DNA from 4 places in the Macrococcus sp. CoH-51_TC_04 genome. Region 2 is predicted to be linked to each of the others. Evidence: riboswitches for the same ligand, from Rfam matches in the RefSeq annotation. Region 2 holds a riboswitch; each other region holds the start of a gene.
What was found. Region 2 has a riboswitch for thiamine pyrophosphate ahead of thiC (phosphomethylpyrimidine synthase ThiC). Riboswitches for the same ligand answer to the same signal wherever they lie in the genome.

Region 1: another riboswitch for thiamine pyrophosphate. It lies ahead of tenA (thiaminase II); the one in region 2 lies ahead of thiC (phosphomethylpyrimidine synthase ThiC).
Region 3: another riboswitch for thiamine pyrophosphate. It lies ahead of ACZ2V4_RS00835 (ABC transporter substrate-binding protein); the one in region 2 lies ahead of thiC (phosphomethylpyrimidine synthase ThiC).
Region 4: another riboswitch for thiamine pyrophosphate. It lies ahead of tenA (thiaminase II); the one in region 2 lies ahead of thiC (phosphomethylpyrimidine synthase ThiC).

The regions. Positions count from the first base shown of each region.
Region 1 covers NZ_JBVGOY010000006.1:107,707-112,348, reverse strand. The annotation lists gene thiE (thiamine phosphate synthase) at 1-40, opposite strand, end outside; gene thiM (hydroxyethylthiazole kinase) at 44-829, opposite strand; gene thiD (bifunctional hydroxymethylpyrimidine kinase/phosphomethylpyrimidine kinase) at 829-1,617, opposite strand; gene tenA (thiaminase II) at 1,617-2,285, opposite strand; TPP riboswitch at 2,346-2,442, opposite strand; gene ACZ2V4_RS07385 (LysM peptidoglycan-binding domain-containing protein) at 2,526-3,341, opposite strand; gene ACZ2V4_RS07380 (transglycosylase family protein) at 3,460-4,338, opposite strand; gene ACZ2V4_RS07375 (single-stranded DNA-binding protein) at 4,582-4,642, opposite strand, start outside.
Region 2 covers NZ_JBVGOY010000007.1:35-4,676, reverse strand. The annotation lists gene ACZ2V4_RS07555 (alpha-ketoacid dehydrogenase subunit beta) at 1-765, shown strand, start outside; gene ACZ2V4_RS07550 (dihydrolipoamide acetyltransferase family protein) at 776-2,083, shown strand; gene ACZ2V4_RS07545 (hypothetical protein) at 2,191-2,607, shown strand; TPP riboswitch at 2,660-2,760, shown strand; gene thiC (phosphomethylpyrimidine synthase ThiC) at 2,825-4,540, shown strand.
Region 3 covers NZ_JBVGOY010000001.1:174,415-179,056, reverse strand. The annotation lists gene ACZ2V4_RS00840 (thiamine-binding protein) at 1-110, opposite strand, end outside; gene ACZ2V4_RS00835 (ABC transporter substrate-binding protein) at 110-1,111, opposite strand; TPP riboswitch at 1,146-1,244, opposite strand; gene ACZ2V4_RS00830 (2-oxoacid:ferredoxin oxidoreductase subunit beta) at 1,313-2,176, opposite strand; gene ACZ2V4_RS00825 (2-oxoacid:acceptor oxidoreductase subunit alpha) at 2,177-3,910, opposite strand; gene ACZ2V4_RS00820 (TIGR00282 family metallophosphoesterase) at 4,015-4,642, opposite strand, start outside.
Region 4 covers NZ_JBVGOY010000001.1:53,363-58,004, reverse strand. The annotation lists gene ACZ2V4_RS00280 (alkaline phosphatase) at 1-641, opposite strand, end outside; gene lepB (signal peptidase I) at 795-1,379, opposite strand; gene ACZ2V4_RS00270 (PTS sugar transporter subunit IIC) at 1,476-2,486, opposite strand; partial or broken gene tenA (thiaminase II) at 2,666-3,388, opposite strand; TPP riboswitch at 3,380-3,475, opposite strand; gene ACZ2V4_RS00260 (DUF1648 domain-containing protein) at 3,526-4,623, opposite strand; gene ACZ2V4_RS00255 (GntR family transcriptional regulator) at 4,625-4,642, opposite strand, start outside.

The DNA of each region.
Region 1 (4,642 bases), on a different contig from region 2:
CTGCAATGAAATATACATGAAGCATCTCTCTTTTAAACATAAGCTACACTTCTTTCACACGTGATTCCTTTGCTATATCATCTTGTTGAATTAAATAGAGCTGATCTATTAAATTCACAGCAAAATGTCCTGGCAAGGTCCCATTAGCACTGTGCTCAGCACGTTCTGCCGCAATCGTATAAGTCGCAATTGCTTCTGTTAATAATGCTAATGAAGGTTTAGTTTCATTATATATGAAACTTGCAACAACTGCTCCTAATAAACATCCTCCTCCTGTGACTTTCGTCAGGAGCGGTGTCCCATTTTCCACTAAAGCGATTTGTCCATCCTGACAGATTGCATCAACCGCACCGGTTACGATAATCGCAGTATTGAACTTATCATATGCTCTTCGCGCAACGCTTTCAGTCGATAGCGATTGATCTGCATCTGTCCCTTTCATTGTGGCATCTTCTGTTAATGCTGCAAGCTCTGACGCATTCCCACGAATGACACTAATATGATGCTCGTTCAGCAATTTTAAGCAGAAGTCTTTACGAAACTTAGATGCACCACAAGCGACAGGATCAAGTACGATAGGTACATGATGTTTATTTGCAAATGCAGCCGCTTGTAACATGTTTTCCTTATCCCCTTCTTCAATTGATCCTATATTGATTAGTAACGCACCAGCATACGCTAAAAACTCATCCATTTCTTGACGTTCTGTCGCCATCGCAGGGCTTGCACCAAGTGCGAGCAGGCCGTTCGCTGTAAAGTTTTTGACGACATCATTCGTAATACAGATGATCAACGGGTTGTCTTTACGAAGTTGAGTGAGTTTTGTCATTATTCAACCTCCTGAAACTTAAAGTGATTTACTGGGCCCTGGCCATGACCAATTCCAGGAGTGTACTTAATGGCCATATCCATATAGCGCTTCGCTAATCGCACAGCATCTTCTATACTCTTCCCTTTGGCAAGTTCTGCTGTGATAACAGCTGAATAAGTACAGCCCGTGCCATGTGTGTGCTTCGTATTATAACGTTCTCCAGGCAAAGTAATTAATCCCGTCTTTGTGAAGAGATAGTCAGTCGCATCTCCCTTTAAGTGTCCACCTTTGATAAGCACGCTTCGAGAACCAATTTCATCGATAAATATTTTTCCTGCACGTAAGATATCTTCTTCCGTTTCCACCTTCATTCCAACAATTTTCTCTAGCTCAGGGATATTTGGTGTCACCACCGTCGCAATATCCAGTAACTTCGTGCGTACGGCGTTCTGTCCGTTCTCATCGAGCAACAAATCTCCACTTTTAGCCACCATCACTGGATCGATGACATATGGGACGTTATAACGTTCTATATACGGTCTCACCACGTCCATCACTGCGCTTGTTGCTAACATTCCTGTTTTTACTGCATCCGGAACAATGTCTGAATATACACTTTCAAGTTGCTTCTGTATAACATCCACAGGCTGATTAAAGACATCCTGCACACCTAATGTATTTTGTGCAACAATACTTGTTATTACACTCATCCCGTATACGCCGCGTGACTGAAAGACTTTCAAGTCTACTGTCGTTCCGGCACCTCCTGTAGGATCGGTTCCGGCAATCGATAATGCTGTTTTCATCAATAACCCTCCCATGTTTCAATGTTATAGGACATATTAAAGAAGCGCTTCTCATGAATACAGCTTTCAACAAAGTTCTTTCTTAATATATTTAGTTCTTCATCAGAAGCTGTTTCACTGAACTCATCTACCCAGCGATCTAAATGACCGATAAGCTCATGCATATTTGTACAATAAAAGTCGACCCAAGGTTTTAGCGGATTACCTTCCAGGTCATTACGTTCAGCAATCTTTAGTGCCAGCTGCTGATAGACATATGGACAAGGTGCCATCGCACATATTGTAAAGCTCGCATCACTATAGCGGTAGGCATTGTAATACATATGCTTAATATAATGATCACTTGATGGATACCATTCTCCTTCTTCAATCACTGTCTTATAATCAACACTTGCATAGTCTGCTAATGTATAGTGAGCATCCACTTCACCATTCATAACAAAATCGATTTGGCCGAGTAAGAACTGAATTCCTTCTCTATCATTTAGTTTCGGAATAAGTAGGCTATATATCTTTGCAAACTCGTTTAAATATAAACTATCTGCCTTTAAGTAATGTTTTACTGCTTCTTTCTTTAGATTCCCATGAATAATACCTTGAATAAATGGATCATTATAAATCGATTCAATAATCGGTTCTACTTCTTTTTTCAACTGTCTCGTAAACACGTTATCCCTCCTAAAAATAAAAACCTATCTCCTAATAGGAAATAGGTTAAATACACATAACGGGTACTTAGCACAACATTCCTACGCCGGCATTATCCGGATCAGGTGAAGGGTTCGGCAAAAGCCGTCTCAGCGCAAGGCACCCCTAGTGTGTATATTAATATTAGTGTAACGAAGTTAATGGATTAATGCAAAAAAAGAACTTCAAAGTGAATACACCTTAAAGTTCTAATATCGTTACTATAAACGTGCCCCACATACTGGCCACGGCTGCGCACCGCGCATATTGTATAAAATTTGAGCACGTTTCGTTTGCTCTGCTGCAGAAGCTTGGTGTGGATAACCACTTCCACCGACACCACGCCATGTCTGTAAATTGAACTGATACATTCCATAGTATCCATTTCCTGTATTAATTGATGGATTGCCACCAGATTCACATCTTGCTAATGCTGCCCAGTTTAATCCGTTGTTCACACGAACAGCCGGTGCTTGTGTCCTTGTCGTAGTCACACGCTTTGTCGTCGATGCCTTATAAACAGTCTGTCTTACTGGTGCTTGGTATGCTGACTTAGCAACAGCACGTTTAACTGGTGCTTGATATGCTGTTCTTGTAACGGGTGCAGCTGCTACAGCCGGTCCATTAACCTTCAATGTACGTCCAGCAATAATTAAATCTGAATGCAAACCATTCCATGCTTTAAGCTGCGCAACAGATACACCGTAACGTGATGCAACCTTGCCCAAAGTATCTCCAGGAACGATGCGGTAATATGAACCTGTAGTTACAGGTGCTGTGTATGCAGATTTATATGTTGATTTATAAGTATTTCGTTTTGTTGTATTCTCATTAATATTTAATACTTGATTCACATGAATTAAGTTAGATCTCAATCCATTCTCATGCTTTAATGCTTGAACTGACGTCCCATAGATTTGAGAGATTTTCCATAAAGAATCCCCACTTTTTACTCTATATTGTGCTGCATCCGCTTGAGTCGCTGCAAATGTTCCACCTACTGCAAATACTGTCGTTACCGCTAAAAGTTTTTTCATCTGGAAAAGTCCTCCTAAAGATTATCTACAATTTTAATACGTTAACTACATTAAAATTTCATATTTCATAGGTTACAACAATATAAAAGATTAAGTGTTATGTTAAATTTCTGACTAATTAATACGCCGTTGACCACTGAGAAGCTCCAGCAGTTTGATATAATATTCTTGCACGTTTCCATTGTTCTTCAACTGAAGCATTTGCAGGATTTCCTGTTCCACCTACAGATGCCCATGTTGATGGTGAAAATTGGAATAATCCGTAGTATCCAGATGCATTAACAGCATTAGGGTTGCCACCTGATTCACGTTGTGCGATAACGCGTAAATGTGCATCCATTGATGAATTTCCAGCAGGAGCTGCTTGCTGTACTGGCTTTTGTGCTGCTTGTTGGACCGGTGCTTGCTCTACTGGCTTTTGTGCTACTTGTTGGACCGGTGCTTGCTCTACTGGCTTTTGTGCCACTGGTTGCGCTACTTGCTCTTGTGCTACTTGTTGGACTGGTTGCTCTACTGGTTGTTGTGCTGCCGGTTTAGCTGTTTGCTCTGGGGCTTTGACGACCGGTGCTTGATACGCCACTGGTTGTTGTACAGTTACTGGTGCTTGCTGAGCAGCTGTTTGCGTAACGATTTGTCTTTTTTCCTCTTTATCAACAACAATCAGTTTACCTACTTTAAGATTTTTATTTGTTTCAATATTGTTCCATCTCTTTAAATCTGCAACTTTAGTATCAAACTTTTTAGCGATCTTCTCTAAAGTGTCTCCTTTTTGGACTTCATATTTACCTTTAACTAACACTTCTAATTTTTGATTCGGTAAGATGATATCTGATTCTATTTTGTTAATTTTTTTAATTCTTTCAACTGTAGTGTCATATTTATCTGCGATTGACCAAAGTGACTCCCCATAAGTTACTGTATGTTCTTTTGCATCTGCCTGTGCTGAAATTCCTGTAGCTAAAATTGCCATTCCTGTAAGTGCAGTAATTTTTTTCATTGTGAGTGTTGCCTCCGATAATTTTCTTAATTTATATTAATAATTATATTTGTCTTTTATTGAATGATATAAATTTAACACGTATTGATATTTCTTTGGTTACAGGAAGATGATTTATAATTACAAATATATTACAAAAGCATATCAATTTAACATCGAACCCCCCAGTAGCGTTCAGCACAGCGCTACTGGGGGGTATGGGGTGTATTTGAATGAGGTTTAAATGTGAGTAATGAAATGGTGTTAAAATGGTGTACTGGAGTCTGTTACATCTGATACAGATGTATTTTCTGTTTGATTGCTG
Region 2 (4,642 bases):
CTGAGACCGATTGTTGAACTGATGTTTAATGATTTCATCGGATATGCGTTCGATGCACTTCTGAACCAAGGGTCAAAGATGCGTTATATGTTTGGTGGCAAAGCTAAGATTCCGATGACTTTGAGAACCGTTCATGGTGCAGGCGCTTCTGCTGCTGCTCAGCACAGTCAATCATTATACGGAATGTTTGGTGCGATACCTGGAATAAAAGTTGTGGTGCCATCAAATCCTTATGATGCGAAAGGCTTACTTTTAGCTGCAGTAGAAGATGATAACCTCGTCGTATTTTCTGAAGATAAAACTTTATATGGCATGAAAGGTGATGTGCCTGAAGAATATTATACAGTGGAAATTGGTAAAGCGAAGATTATTAGAGAAGGAGAAGACTTGTCGATTGTTGCAATCGGTAAGATGGTCCAAATTGCTCTAGAAGTTGCAGATGAACTGGAAGCTGCAGATATTTCAGTCGAAGTTATTGATTTAGTTACTGTTTCTCCATGGGATCAAGAAACAGTACTTAACTCCGTGAAGAAAACGAACCGCCTTATCGTGATTGATGAAGCAAATCCTCAGAGTAGTACAGGGCACAGTATTTCAGCTGTCGTCGGCGATAAAGCTTTTGATTATTTAGACGGACCTGTCAAAGTAATTACTGCACCTGCGACACCAGTGCCATTTGCATCAAATTTAGAGAAACTATATATTCCAAGTAAAGAACGTGTTCTAGAAGAAGCAGATGAAATAATTCAAGACTTAAGAAAGTGAGGTGTGATTCATGAGTTCAAGAATAAATATGCCGAAATTAGGAATGACAATGACAGAAGGTACTATAGATGAGTGGTACAAATCAGTCGGAGATGAAGTGAAAAAGGGTGAAGCGGTCTGTATGATTGCTTCTGAAAAACTAACTTTAGATGTTGAAGCACCTGAAGATGGGATTTTAACAGAAATTACAGTGGAAGCTGGAGGCAGAGCTAAAGTTGGAGAACAGATGGGATTGGTTGGAGACTCATTAGAGGATAACCAGTCTCCTGAACGTTCAAATCAATCGACTGATGATGAAGCGATAAGTGAATCAGGTGAAGAAACGAATGAAAGAGCCGCAATAAAGGATGCGGCCGAGAAATCTCCTAGCTTTAATAGAAGTCATGAGGATGAATTGAATAAGAAAGCACGCGATGAGGACACTCCTACATCACAAAGTAACTCTGAAAGCAACCGAATCTTTATTACCCCACTTGCCCGTAGAATAGCTGAAAGCAATGACATCTCAATTGAAGAGGTTACAGGGACTGGCGGTAATGGCAGAATTACAAAGAAGGATATAGAAAAAGCAATTGATCACGTAAAAGTAAGTTCGACGACTGAGTCTACTGAAGCTACTCAAGTAACGGCAGAAGCCAAGCCATTATCGAATATGAGACGTGCGATTGCTGACAACATGATGCATAGTTTACAGTCAACCGCACAATTAACGTTGCACCAAAAAGTAGAAGCAGATGCGTTGCTGAAATTTAATAAGAAGTTAAAAAAAGAGGTTAGCAACAATGAATTAGATATTAAAGTAACAGTTACCGCACTGATTACAAAAGCCGTTGCATTAGTACTTAAAGATGATGCAAGAATGAATGCAACTTACAGTGATGAGAAGTTATACCATCATAAAGATGTGAATATTGGAATTGCAACAAGTCTGGAAGATGGACTGATGGTTCCAGTGATCCATAACGCTGAAAGTAAATCTATAGGTGAAATTTCAAGTGCCATCGAAACTTTATCTGCTGCGGCGAGAAATGGAGAGTTGTCTCAAGGTGCAATGAAGGATGGAACATTTACCATCACAAATATCGGTGCAGGCGGTATAGAATACTTTACACCGGTACTTAACGCACCGGAAGTTGGGATACTAGGGGTTGGTTCATTACAAAGTGAAGTAGCATTAAAAGACGGCAAACCGTATGAGAAAAAGATGTTACCTCTGAGTCTCACTATTGATCATCAAGTTATAGATGGTGCAGATGGAGCGGAATTCTTGAGTCGTATTAAAACATTTATCGAGCATCCATATTTGCTGATATTGTAGATAGAGAGGGCATAGCCCTCTCTATATTATTTTGAACATGCACAAAAGATGTATAATTCAGCGACTTAACGTATAATAAAGGTAATTGACTTAATGGAGGAATTACGATGAACAAATGGATTAAACGTGGAATCGTTGTCGGTGCAGTTGGTTTTGGTGCCGTTCAATCAGTGAAATATTTAAAGCAGAATGAACAAGTGAAACAACGTTTGAATGATCTTAAGAATATCAAAGAATATAATGATCTGCGTATTGCACTGATGGAGGTTATTGAGGCATTTAATAACCCTAAGCAATTAGAATCGAAATTTGCAGAAGATGTGCATACTGAAAGCAATGAACAGACAAGCAACGCGCAAGCTACACATACAGAAGAGCCTTTCATTGCAGATGCAGTGAAACGTGTATTGGATACAAAAGCCGTTGAAGATCTTCTTGGTGATAAAGCTGATATCGATATGATGAAATCATTGATCGATGAAACGAAAGAAGTAGAGAAGCTCGTGCGTAGCTGGTTTAATTAATATTTGCAACATGAACAAATCAGTGATATTGTTTATGTGTACAACTTAATAAGACGATTGCTAGGGGAGCTCTTATGAGCTGAGAAAGGAATATCCTTGACTCTTTGAACCTGTTTGGTTAATACCAGCGTAGGGAAGCGAGCGTGTATACTTATGATATTTTTTTGTCGTGAAACTTCACCTCCTAGTAATGAATCTAACTAGGAGGTTTTTTTGTATGGTAAATTTGAAGAAGTCATTTCCAGCAAGTAAGAGAATCTTTAGAGCGGGTAAGGGCGAGGATACGGATATTAAAGTACCTTTCCGTGAAATTACATTAACCGATACTGTGACAGATCAAGGCACTACTTCCAATGCACCAGTTGTTGTCTACGATACGGGTGGTGTTTATCATGATGATGCATATAATATTGATGTTGAGCGCGGTATTCCTAAATTACGTGAACGATGGATTGATAGCCGTGACGATGTAGAACAATATACAGGACGCAGAGTACTTGCGGTTGATAATGGTTTTAAAGATATCACGCATAATAAGTTTGTAGAGACGCCATTTAAGTATGATCCAAAACGTGCGCGTGATGGCAAAAACGTGACACAGATGCATTATGCAAAGCAAGGAATCATTACGAAAGAGATGAAATTTGTCGCGATTCGTGAGAACGTCGACCCTGAATTTGTACGTAGTGAGATTGCAAGAGGGCGAGCAATTATTCCGAACAATATTAATCATCCAGAATCTGAACCGATGATTATTGGTAAGAACTTTAAAGTGAAGGTTAATGCGAATATCGGAAACTCTGCAGTATCATCATCTATCGAAGATGAGATTGAAAAGATGGTGTGGGCGACACATTGGGGAGCCGATACGATTATGGATTTATCTACAGGTAAGAATATTCATGCGACACGTGAATATTTACTCAGAAATTCACCGGTACCTGTTGGAACAGTACCTATTTATCAAGCATTAGAAAAAGTGGATGGCATTGCTGAAGATTTAACGTGGGAAGTGTATCGAGATACGTTGATTGAACAAGCTGAACAAGGCGTAGACTACTTTACAATTCATGCGGGTGTATTGTTAAGGTATGTGCCGATGACAGTAAATCGTCTGACTGGTATCGTGTCACGTGGAGGTTCGATTATGGCACAGTGGTGTTTAGCTCATCATGAAGAAAGCTTCTTATACACACACTTTGAAGAAATTTGTGAAATCTTAAAGAATTATGACATTGCTGTATCACTTGGTGATGGTTTAAGACCAGGTTCAATTTATGATGCGAACGATGAAAGTCAGTTGGCGGAACTGAAGACGCTTGGTGAACTAACAAAGGTTGCCTGGGCACATGACGTTCAAGTGATGATAGAAGGACCAGGACATGTGCCGCTTCATAAGATCAAAGAGAATCAGGAACTTGCAGATTTCTATTGTAATGAAGCACCATTCTATACGTTAGGACCATTGACGACAGATATTGCACCTGCATATGACCATATTACATCAGCGATTGGCGCTGCAAACATCGGTTCATACGGAACAGCGATGCTATGCTATGTTACACCGAAAGAACATCTCGGACTACCGAATAAAGATGATGTAAGAACAGGTGTTGTAACATATAAGATTGCTGCACATGCAGCGGATCTTGCGAAAGGCTTACCAGGTGCTGATGAACGAGATAATGCTATTAGTAAGGCACGCTTTGAATTTCGCTGGATCGATCAGTTTAATTTGTCACTAGATCCAGAACGTGCGAAGGAATATCATGATGAAACACTACCTGCTGAAGCGGCGAAAGTCGCACACTTCTGTAGTATGTGCGGACCTAAATTCTGTTCGATGCGTATTTCTCATGATTTACGTAAAGATAAAGGAATGCAGGAAATGGCTGATAAATTCAAAGCACAAGGTAGTGAAATTTACTCTTAGAATTTGCTGTGAATCGGAGCGCAGTTTATTCATATATAAAAGCACCACCCTTATACCAGGGCACTGCACCCTTACTAAGGGAGCTCAATAAAAACACTATTT
Region 3 (4,642 bases), on a different contig from region 2:
TTTAAGTTTGATGCTTCAATCACTTCAATTGCGCGATCAACATATGGAATTACATCTTCACCATTTGGCGTCTTCGGAATAATTTGTATGCTCATTATTGTATCTGCCATTATTTACCCTCCACATATTCATTTGTAAATGCATCTTTAGCAATGAAGTCTTTAGTAATCACTTTGTTATCTTTCATAAACTGTCCAAAATTCTTCCAGATACGTTCTTCCTGATAGCCCCAGTATTTCGCATCATCCTGATATTTAGGTGACAAATATTTTTGTGATGCATATACGAGCTTTTCTTGTTTTTTAAGTTCTGGAACAGACTTCATCAAAATATCTGCACTCTCTTTGTCATGTTTAATTGAATACTCATAACCTTCTTTAAGTGCGGTCATAAATTTCTTAGCTGTCTCACCATTTGATTTTAAATACTTTTCATTTGCAATAACGACAGGTGTGTAATAATCCAGATTTTTATCGTAATCAATTAAATACTGCATATTTACATCGATATTACGTGTTTCTGCTTCGATTCCAGTCCATCCATAATAAACCCATGCGAAATCGATATTCTTCTTAGATGCAGTAAAGAAATCAGTATTTCCCATATTGATAATTTTAGTGTCTTTCACTGATGCTCCGTCTTTTTTCATAACTGCATCAATCATTGGCTGTTCAATCGGTGCACCCCATCCACCGTATGTTTTCCCTGCATAATCTTTCGGTGATTTAATATTCTTATCTTTCAAGCTCATAAATCCACTCGTATTATGCTGGATAATTGCTCCAATCGATTTCACTGGAATGCCTTCAGAACGTGATTGCGTCACTGTTTCCTGTGCACTAATTCCGAACTGAACATCTTTTTTGTTTGCTGCGATAAGCTGATCGGCATTCACTTCACCAGGTGTCTTAATTTCAACATCTAAACCCTGTTTGTCAAAGTAACCTTTCTCTTGTGCTACATATAGTCCTGTATGATTTGTATTCGGCGTCCAGTCCAGCATAATCGTCACTTTTTCTTTCTTATCTTCCTTACCTTTATCGGCTGACTGATCTCCACAGCCTGCTAGTAAAATGACACAACTCGCACTTAACAATAACTTTTTATTCATATTAGCCTCCAAAAAAACACAACCTGATTGCAGGTTGTGTCAGTTGACACTTCCCTACGCTGGTATAATCCAGATCAGGTATATAAGGGTTTAGGACGAATCCAATCTCAGAATAACTCCCCTAGTGTTTAAAAATTTATATTATTTTGTACTGTTTTAGTATAACAGCTTTATTATAAATAAGGTACAGATACTTAGTTTTTATTTGAACTGAGCCATTAAAGCATCAAATTCCTCTTGTTTAATATTTAGATCTGCTTTTGTTAAGTTCTCACTGTAGCCATCAATTTGTGATTCGTACGTCGGTGCATCGGTATCCTGATACACGATACCTGTAACAAGCCCATCTTGTTCGTGTACTGTATTGATCGCCAGCTGTTTATTGGTATGATCATAATCTTCAATATCAGCAAGTTTCGTCAAATTTTCTTTAAACCAGTCATACGTATTTACTTTGTTGTATGTGACACACGGAGAAAATACATTGACGAATGAGAATCCTTTATGATTAACTGCCGCTTCAATAATTGATGTTAAATCTTTTATATCACTAGAAAAGCTTTGTGCGACAAAAGTTGCGCCACTTGCAAGTGCAAGTTCAAGCGGAGAAAGATGCTTCTCAATCGAGCCTTTTGGCGTTGTCTTAGTGACAAATCCATGTGCTGAACTTGGTGATGTCTGTCCTTTAGTCAGTCCATAAATTTGATTATCCATTACAATATACGTGATATCAATATTTCTACGTAGCGCATGAATCGTATGCCCCATACCAATCGCAAAACCATCACCATCTCCACCGGAAGCGATAACTGTAAGCTCCTGGTTTGCCATCTTCACACCTTGTGCCATCGGTAATGCTCGACCATGGATCGAATGCACACCATATGAATTTACGTATCCAGACAGACGTCCAGAACAGCCGATACCTGTTATTAACGCGAGCTGTTCTGGTTCTAAGCCGATGTTCGCACATGCTTTTTGTATCGCCGCTTGTACTGAGAAGTCCCCACAGCCAGGACACCAGTTCGGTTTCACATTATTTCTGAAATCTTTAAATGTTGCCATCTATATTAACTCCTTTAATGTTGCGTTGATTTTCTCTTCAATTTCGTGAGGTAAGTAAGGTGTACCATCATACTTACTCATCTGAATCATCTTACCTTGATGATTCGTATTCATCTTGATAATCTGTCCAAGTTGTCCGTTAAAGTTATGTTCAACAACAATCACTTTCTTCACTTTATCTATCGCTTGCTGAACCTCTTCTGTCGGAAACGGATGAAGTTGTTTCATATGCAGATGGTTTACCTTTCCTTCTACACGATGGATTGCTTCATCAATCGCTCCATACGTTGAAATATAACCAATCACTAACACATCTGCATCTTCATGATACGTATTGTATACAACAGGTTCAGTAATCTTCAGCTGTTCTAATTTACGCATACGTTTTTCCATCTGCTTTGCACGGTTTACGGGAGATTCGCTCGGCTTTCCTTCTTCGTTATGTTCAACACCTGTAACGTGATGGATACCGTTTTTCACACCAGGAATCGTACGTGGTGAAATGCCATTATCTGTTACCGCATAGCGTTTGAAGTATGCTTTATCCTCCGTTGGTTCAACTTCAGTAACAAGTGAACCACGATCAATATTAATCTTATTATAATCAAGTACAGGAACAGTCTGTTTCCCTAAAGAAAGCTGTAAATCACTTAAAATAATAACCGGACATTGATATACTTCCGCTAGATTAAATGCCTCGTTCGTTAAGTAGAAGGCATCTTCAGCAGTTGTTGGTGCAAGGACAATCTTTGGAATCTCGCCATGCGTTCCGTAGATCATCTGCATTAAGTCTGACTGCTCCTGTTTCGTTGGCAATCCTGTAGATGGACCTCCGCGCATCGTATTTACGATGACTAACGGCTGTTCAGTCATACCACTCAGTCCAATCGCTTCCATCATTAACGATAGTCCTGGACCACTTGATGCAGTAAATGCACGTACGCCCGCATAGTTTACGCCTATTGCCATAACTGCTGCAGCTATCTCATCTTCTGTCTGAATTACAGTCCCACCAAAGCGTGGTAATTTATCAATCATATATTCCATAATTTCACTCGCTGGTGTAATTGGGTATGCAGCCATAAAACGTGCTCCACCTGCTAATGCGCCAAGTGAAATTGCTTCATTACCAATCATAAATAAATGTCCTTCTTCGGTTGAAGGTTCTAATTTATAATCCACAGTAAGTTCTGAATGACTTTCAATTTCTGCATAACCTTTGTGTAGCGCTTCTTTATTTAATGTACAGATCTTTTCACCTTTTTTAGCAAACAGGTCATCCACTAAAACTTCGAAGTGCTTTAGGTCAGCGCCTATAAGATTCGCTGTAGCACCGACCGCCACCATATTCTTCATCAATGCCGTACCAAGTTCTTTTGCAATTTCAGTGAATCCCATACTAATAAATGCGCCATTGTAATCCTCTGGTGCAACAGGATCAAACTTACTATCTGCTAGTATTATACCTTCAGCCGTCAGTTCATGATAGTTTAAATCAATCGTCTCCTGATCAAATGCCACAAGTATATCCAGATCATCACTGATAGCATAGACAGGTGTTGTTGATACACGAATCTTATTGTTCGTATGTCCACCTTTAATACGTGATGAGAAATGACGATAACCATATAAATAATAGCCCAGACGATTCAGCGCAGTTGAGAATATCTCTCCAGTACTTTCAATTCCTTCACCTTGCTGACCGCCGACTTTCCAAGAAATTTGTGTCTTCAAAACAATTCCTCCCTAAATTAACTATCTCTAATATAACAGAAAAACCTATGTCTATATAACAGACATAGGTAAATTATATAAAAATCAGTCGAATGGCCGATACGTTATCGACTGAGCGGTTGATCCTCATTGATAAGTATTCTTTCAATTTTCTTTGCTTGACCATTGGATTTAAGTTCTACAAATACACCGCTTAACACACCACGTCCCGTATCTGGAACAACATGTTTAACTGGCATTCCTGTTAAGAAGCGGTGAATGACCTCATCCTTATTAATACCAAGTATCCCATCATAGTAACCTGTCATACCGACATCTGTAATAAAAGCCGTGCCCCTAGGTAAAATACGGTTGTCACTCGTCTGAATATGTGTGTGTGTCCCAACAACGACGCTCGCTCGGCCATCTGTATAATATGCAAATGCACCTTTTTCACTTGTTGTTTCAGCATGAAAGTCTACAAAGATATAATCCGTCTCCTGTTTAGCGATTTCATATAGCGCATCGAACTTCTTAAACGGACAGTCACTCTGCATCATAAATGCTCGCCCTTGTAGATTGATCACAGCAATCTTCTTATCATTAAATTTAATGATTTCCATTCCTTTACCTGGCGCTTCATCAGGAAAGTTTGCTGGACGAATAATCTTATGATCGCTATTTAGCAACTCATAACTATCACGCACGCCATATGTATGGTTACCCATCGTGACACAATCAACTCCGAGCGTC
Region 4 (4,642 bases), on a different contig from region 2:
ACTAAATTTCTATCCTTACGTTCAAAGTATTCTTTACCGCCACCGAGCAGTATATCTACTTTGTGCTGTCCATTTATCATTTCATCATAATAATCATCAGCAATTTGCGGCATATTCTTTCTAGAAATGTCGTGTGCCCCAAATGCTGCAGGAGTCGCATGTGTAATCTCACTTGTCGCAACTAAACCCGTAGCTTTACCTACTTCCTTCGCCTGCTCAAGAATAGTCTTTACTTCTTTCTTCTGTTTATCAACAGCGATTGCATTATTATAAGTTTTAGTACCGGCGCTCATCGCTGTCGCTGCAGATGCTGAATCTGTAATATTCTCATGATCATCATCAGCAATTGTGCGTTGTGCACCTAGTAAATAATGGTCGAAAGCAACTGGATCTAATTCATGTGTCTCTTCCTTATCTTCCATGTATCGATATGCTGAAGTATAAGAAGGACCCATGCCGTCACCTATCATAAAGATAACATTTTTTGGTTTCTGTTTATTGCCACATTGAACGACCTCTGATTTTACACCATTATTTTGTGGCAAAGGTTTTCCTCCCGCAAATGCAGTGGTCGGTGCAATTGCAGATAAAATTGTAGATACAGCTAATGTTCCAGCTGTAATATAACGAAATCTAGTCATTAATATTCCTCCAAATGTAAAAGAAATTTTTATTACTTGTTTAGATTAACAATCAATTATTAAGAGATTATAATACCTTTGTAAATAATTTATTAAGGATTAATAAATATATGTAAATAAAAATGGTTGAGACTAAAATCGTCTCAACCATTTTTAATTATTCACTTTATCAAAGTTGTCTTCGAAAAAATAACGCGTAAACGCATCAAATGGCCATATACGCAGAGCTACTTTACCCACGACATCGCTTTTATCAATAAGTCCTAATTCTCTTCTACTATCAAGGCTGACTTCACGATTGTCTCCTAATACCAGGTATTTACCTTCAGGAATCTTCTTATTACCGTCCGCATTTACTAACATATCTACAGTAAAATCATCCGTCAGCTTTTCATTCGTCTTGTTCTTGCGATTTTCTTTCAAATAATCTTCCTGAATATACTGTCCATTTATATAGAGTTTATCATTCTTATATTCAACCGTATCGCCAGGCTTACCAATCAATCGCTTTATATAGTCATTTTTAGTATCTGTATGAAAGACAATAATATCTCCACGATCAATGCTATCTGTCTTTGTCGCAATCTTATTGATAATCACGCGCTCTTTATCCTTAAACGTCGGGAACATAGAGTCACCATTGACTGCATACGTTGCAAATAAAAATGTATGTACGATATAGAAAACGACAAGTGCAACAAGTATTGATATGATCCATTCTTTTATCTCTTTTAACATATGTTATCTCCTTATTTCAAAATTCTATGCTATTATACCATTAATAATATATAAAAAGATAATGTCATACTGCCATACTTTAGATGTATAAACCAATTATATAAATTCTGATTTCCTGCGCAGAGGATAAGATTTAAATATACGGCTTCCTACTAGCCCAACAATTAGACAGATTACTGCAATAACGCTACCCCATCCAATAATCTGAAGTGGTTCGTTAAAGCCGAACATCACTAAAAATCCAGCTAGAGGACTCGCTGTTCCAGGTGCATCATTAATCATTCCAGAATGTGCAATAACCATACCCGCAAGTGCACCACCGATAAAGTTACAAGAATAGATCGGTACAGGATTTAAGGATATAATATCTGCCTGTGATAACGGTTCGATGCCAACAGCTAAGATAGAGGCACGATCTCCTAACTTTAATTTATAGAACATCGTTGAATTAATAAACGCTGAACTGAATGATACCATTGCAGCTATCGCCATCGGTAACCCTGTCAGACCAAGTAGTGCTGTTAGAGCCATCGAACTCAGTGGTGCAGTTCCTACAACCGTAATAATACCACCAAGCACAAATCCCATAACCAGCGGACTCGCATCTGTAGATTGCTGTATCACTTCGCCAATTTTAATTAGCGTATTATTTACTAATGGTGTAACAAGCATTGCAAGCATACGTGCAAGCGGCGCGATAATAATAATTCCTACAATTAGATCAACACCTTCAGGCACATATTTTTCAGCATATTTCATAACATAACCAACGACATACCCTGCAACGAACCCGGGTAATAAATCAAGGCCACCACAGCTTGCTGCTATAATGAGTGCATAAACGGGAGATACACCAATAGATAAAGCAACTAAACCAGCTGCTGCTACACCACCGAGACTTCCGGCTGTATCTCCTAATTCTTCTAGAAACTTTATTCCGAATATATTTCCACCAACGTATTTCTGAAACGCCTCGACAAGAAATGTTGCAATCGCGGCATTCGCTAATGCCCCCATCGCCTTCATACCAGATGGTGCTTTATACGTAAATAACGTAAACAGCACAAGGACAAGGAGTAAGAAACCTGTTCCAATCAAAATATCCACATCAACAATCCCTTCCTGTTTTTATAATATATATATGTGTTCTTATTATAGTAACAAAAAATAATCGATTGTTGTCGTATACATTTCACACTTTTCGAAATTTTCTTTTTAAATAAATAATAAAGTCAGAAGCTAAGTATTCGCTTAGCTTCTGACTTTAACTATTCTAACATTACAACTTACTTCACTGGAATGTCCCAATGTGCTTTAAATTCACACATCTCCCAGAACATATACTCGTAGTAGCTTGTTTTAACAATAATCTCCTCTAAATCTGCAAGTACACGCTCCGGCATACCTTCAGCAAGCTCATCCATCAGTGCAATTGCATCATTCGTAAGTTCCGTAAATGCTTCCCCTGAATATGTTTCAATCCAGTCACGATATGGATTATTATCATCTAATGCGCCGTCCTGCTCCGCTAAATGATTCCCGATATAGTTATAACTCCATGCGCACGCAAGCAGACACGCCGTAACATGTTCGGCACCACCACGCTGTGCATGGTTCAGCATATAGCTCGTATACGCTGTATTCACTGATGCCGCTTCAGTTGCTTCTAATTCACTTTCAGAAATGCCAAACTGTTTCGCATAGCTGCGATGTAAATCCATCTCCATAAACAACGTACCATGCAGCAGTTTAGAGAATATGCCCATCACACGCAGGTCAGGTGCCTTCGCACTCCCGATCGCCATTAATTTAGCCTAATCAATTAAATAAACATAATCTTGTTTTAACCAGAACTGAAACTTTTCCTTCTCAAGCGAACCATCACCTAGCCCCTTAACGAAAGGATGTTCCAGATAAGAAGCCCAGATCGGTTCGACACGCTTTAATATGCGCTCAGTAAACATGTTATTCCTCCTCAATAAAAAATGCCTATACGCAGGTATAGGCATTAAGCACTTCCCTACGCTGGTATAAACCAAACAGGTTCAAAGGGTCGGATTACTCCTCTCAGCACGAATGCACCCCTAGTGACATTTTTTATTTTTATTTGTAGTACAGTATAATCGTATCATATTAAATATTTATCTCAAGCCATTATAATCATAATCACTATCGGTATTATAGGAAACACAATAATCATAAATGCGATAAACCATGCAGCTGGTCTTGCCATATTGAGTGTCATCCCAAATTCAGATAATTTTGGTACCCACACGTTATCATCTTCTTTATTATAATAAAATAGTCCCCATATGTAATTTTTTTCATTATGATACGGTGCTTTATCATTTAAAGCGGCTGAGGCACGATACTTCTTATCATTGCTAATCTGCTGAATAATACCAAATATCACCACGACAATTGATATAAATATAATACTTTCCATTATATAAGGTGGCATATATTCTTTCCCGAACAGAACAGGTCTTACGAGAATGAAGATAAATAAAATTGTCATAATAAATGATATGACGTGCAGTAACATCTCGTTATTGCGCTTCGTATCTGTCGCATACTTTTTCGAAGCTTCTTTGTTTGCCGGACTCACATTTGACTGGTAAAGTGATAACCCTTTGCTTGAACCCCATAACACAAATATCATAAAGAGTGCTATGCCTGAAGGGAAGAATACAGTTATTATATTTTTATCACTCCAATTATCCGGTACACCATTAAGCCCCCAGTGCGTCGCAATTGTGTCAGGTATTGTATGATAGTTCATTGCAACATATATTACCGCTGCCATGAGCATTACGAATTGTATCATATAGAAGTATGAAGTCGTCGAATTTTCTTCATCCATTAAACTTGTATCTACAGCTTTATACATTTTAATGTCTGCCATCCAGTCTTCTTTTTCTTTTAAAGATCTCATCTGATTAAATGCACTTCTATATATCCAGATCATTGCGATAATCAATAGGAATATAAGTATCGTAAACAGGATAAACTGCAATTCAGATTGTAATATCGTCCTCAACAATAAATGAATAACTGCAAATAATATACTGATAATGAATACATTTCGTTTATACGTTTGCGCAATATTTCTCACCTTACTATCATTACGCTTACTGTCTGGAACATACACACTAAAGAGAATATTTCTTCTGATATATCGTGCATTCAGTAAAAAGAGTAGACCTGTACAAAGTAAGATAATAGTTGTAATAACGGCTTCCATATTATTCACGCTCCTCTAA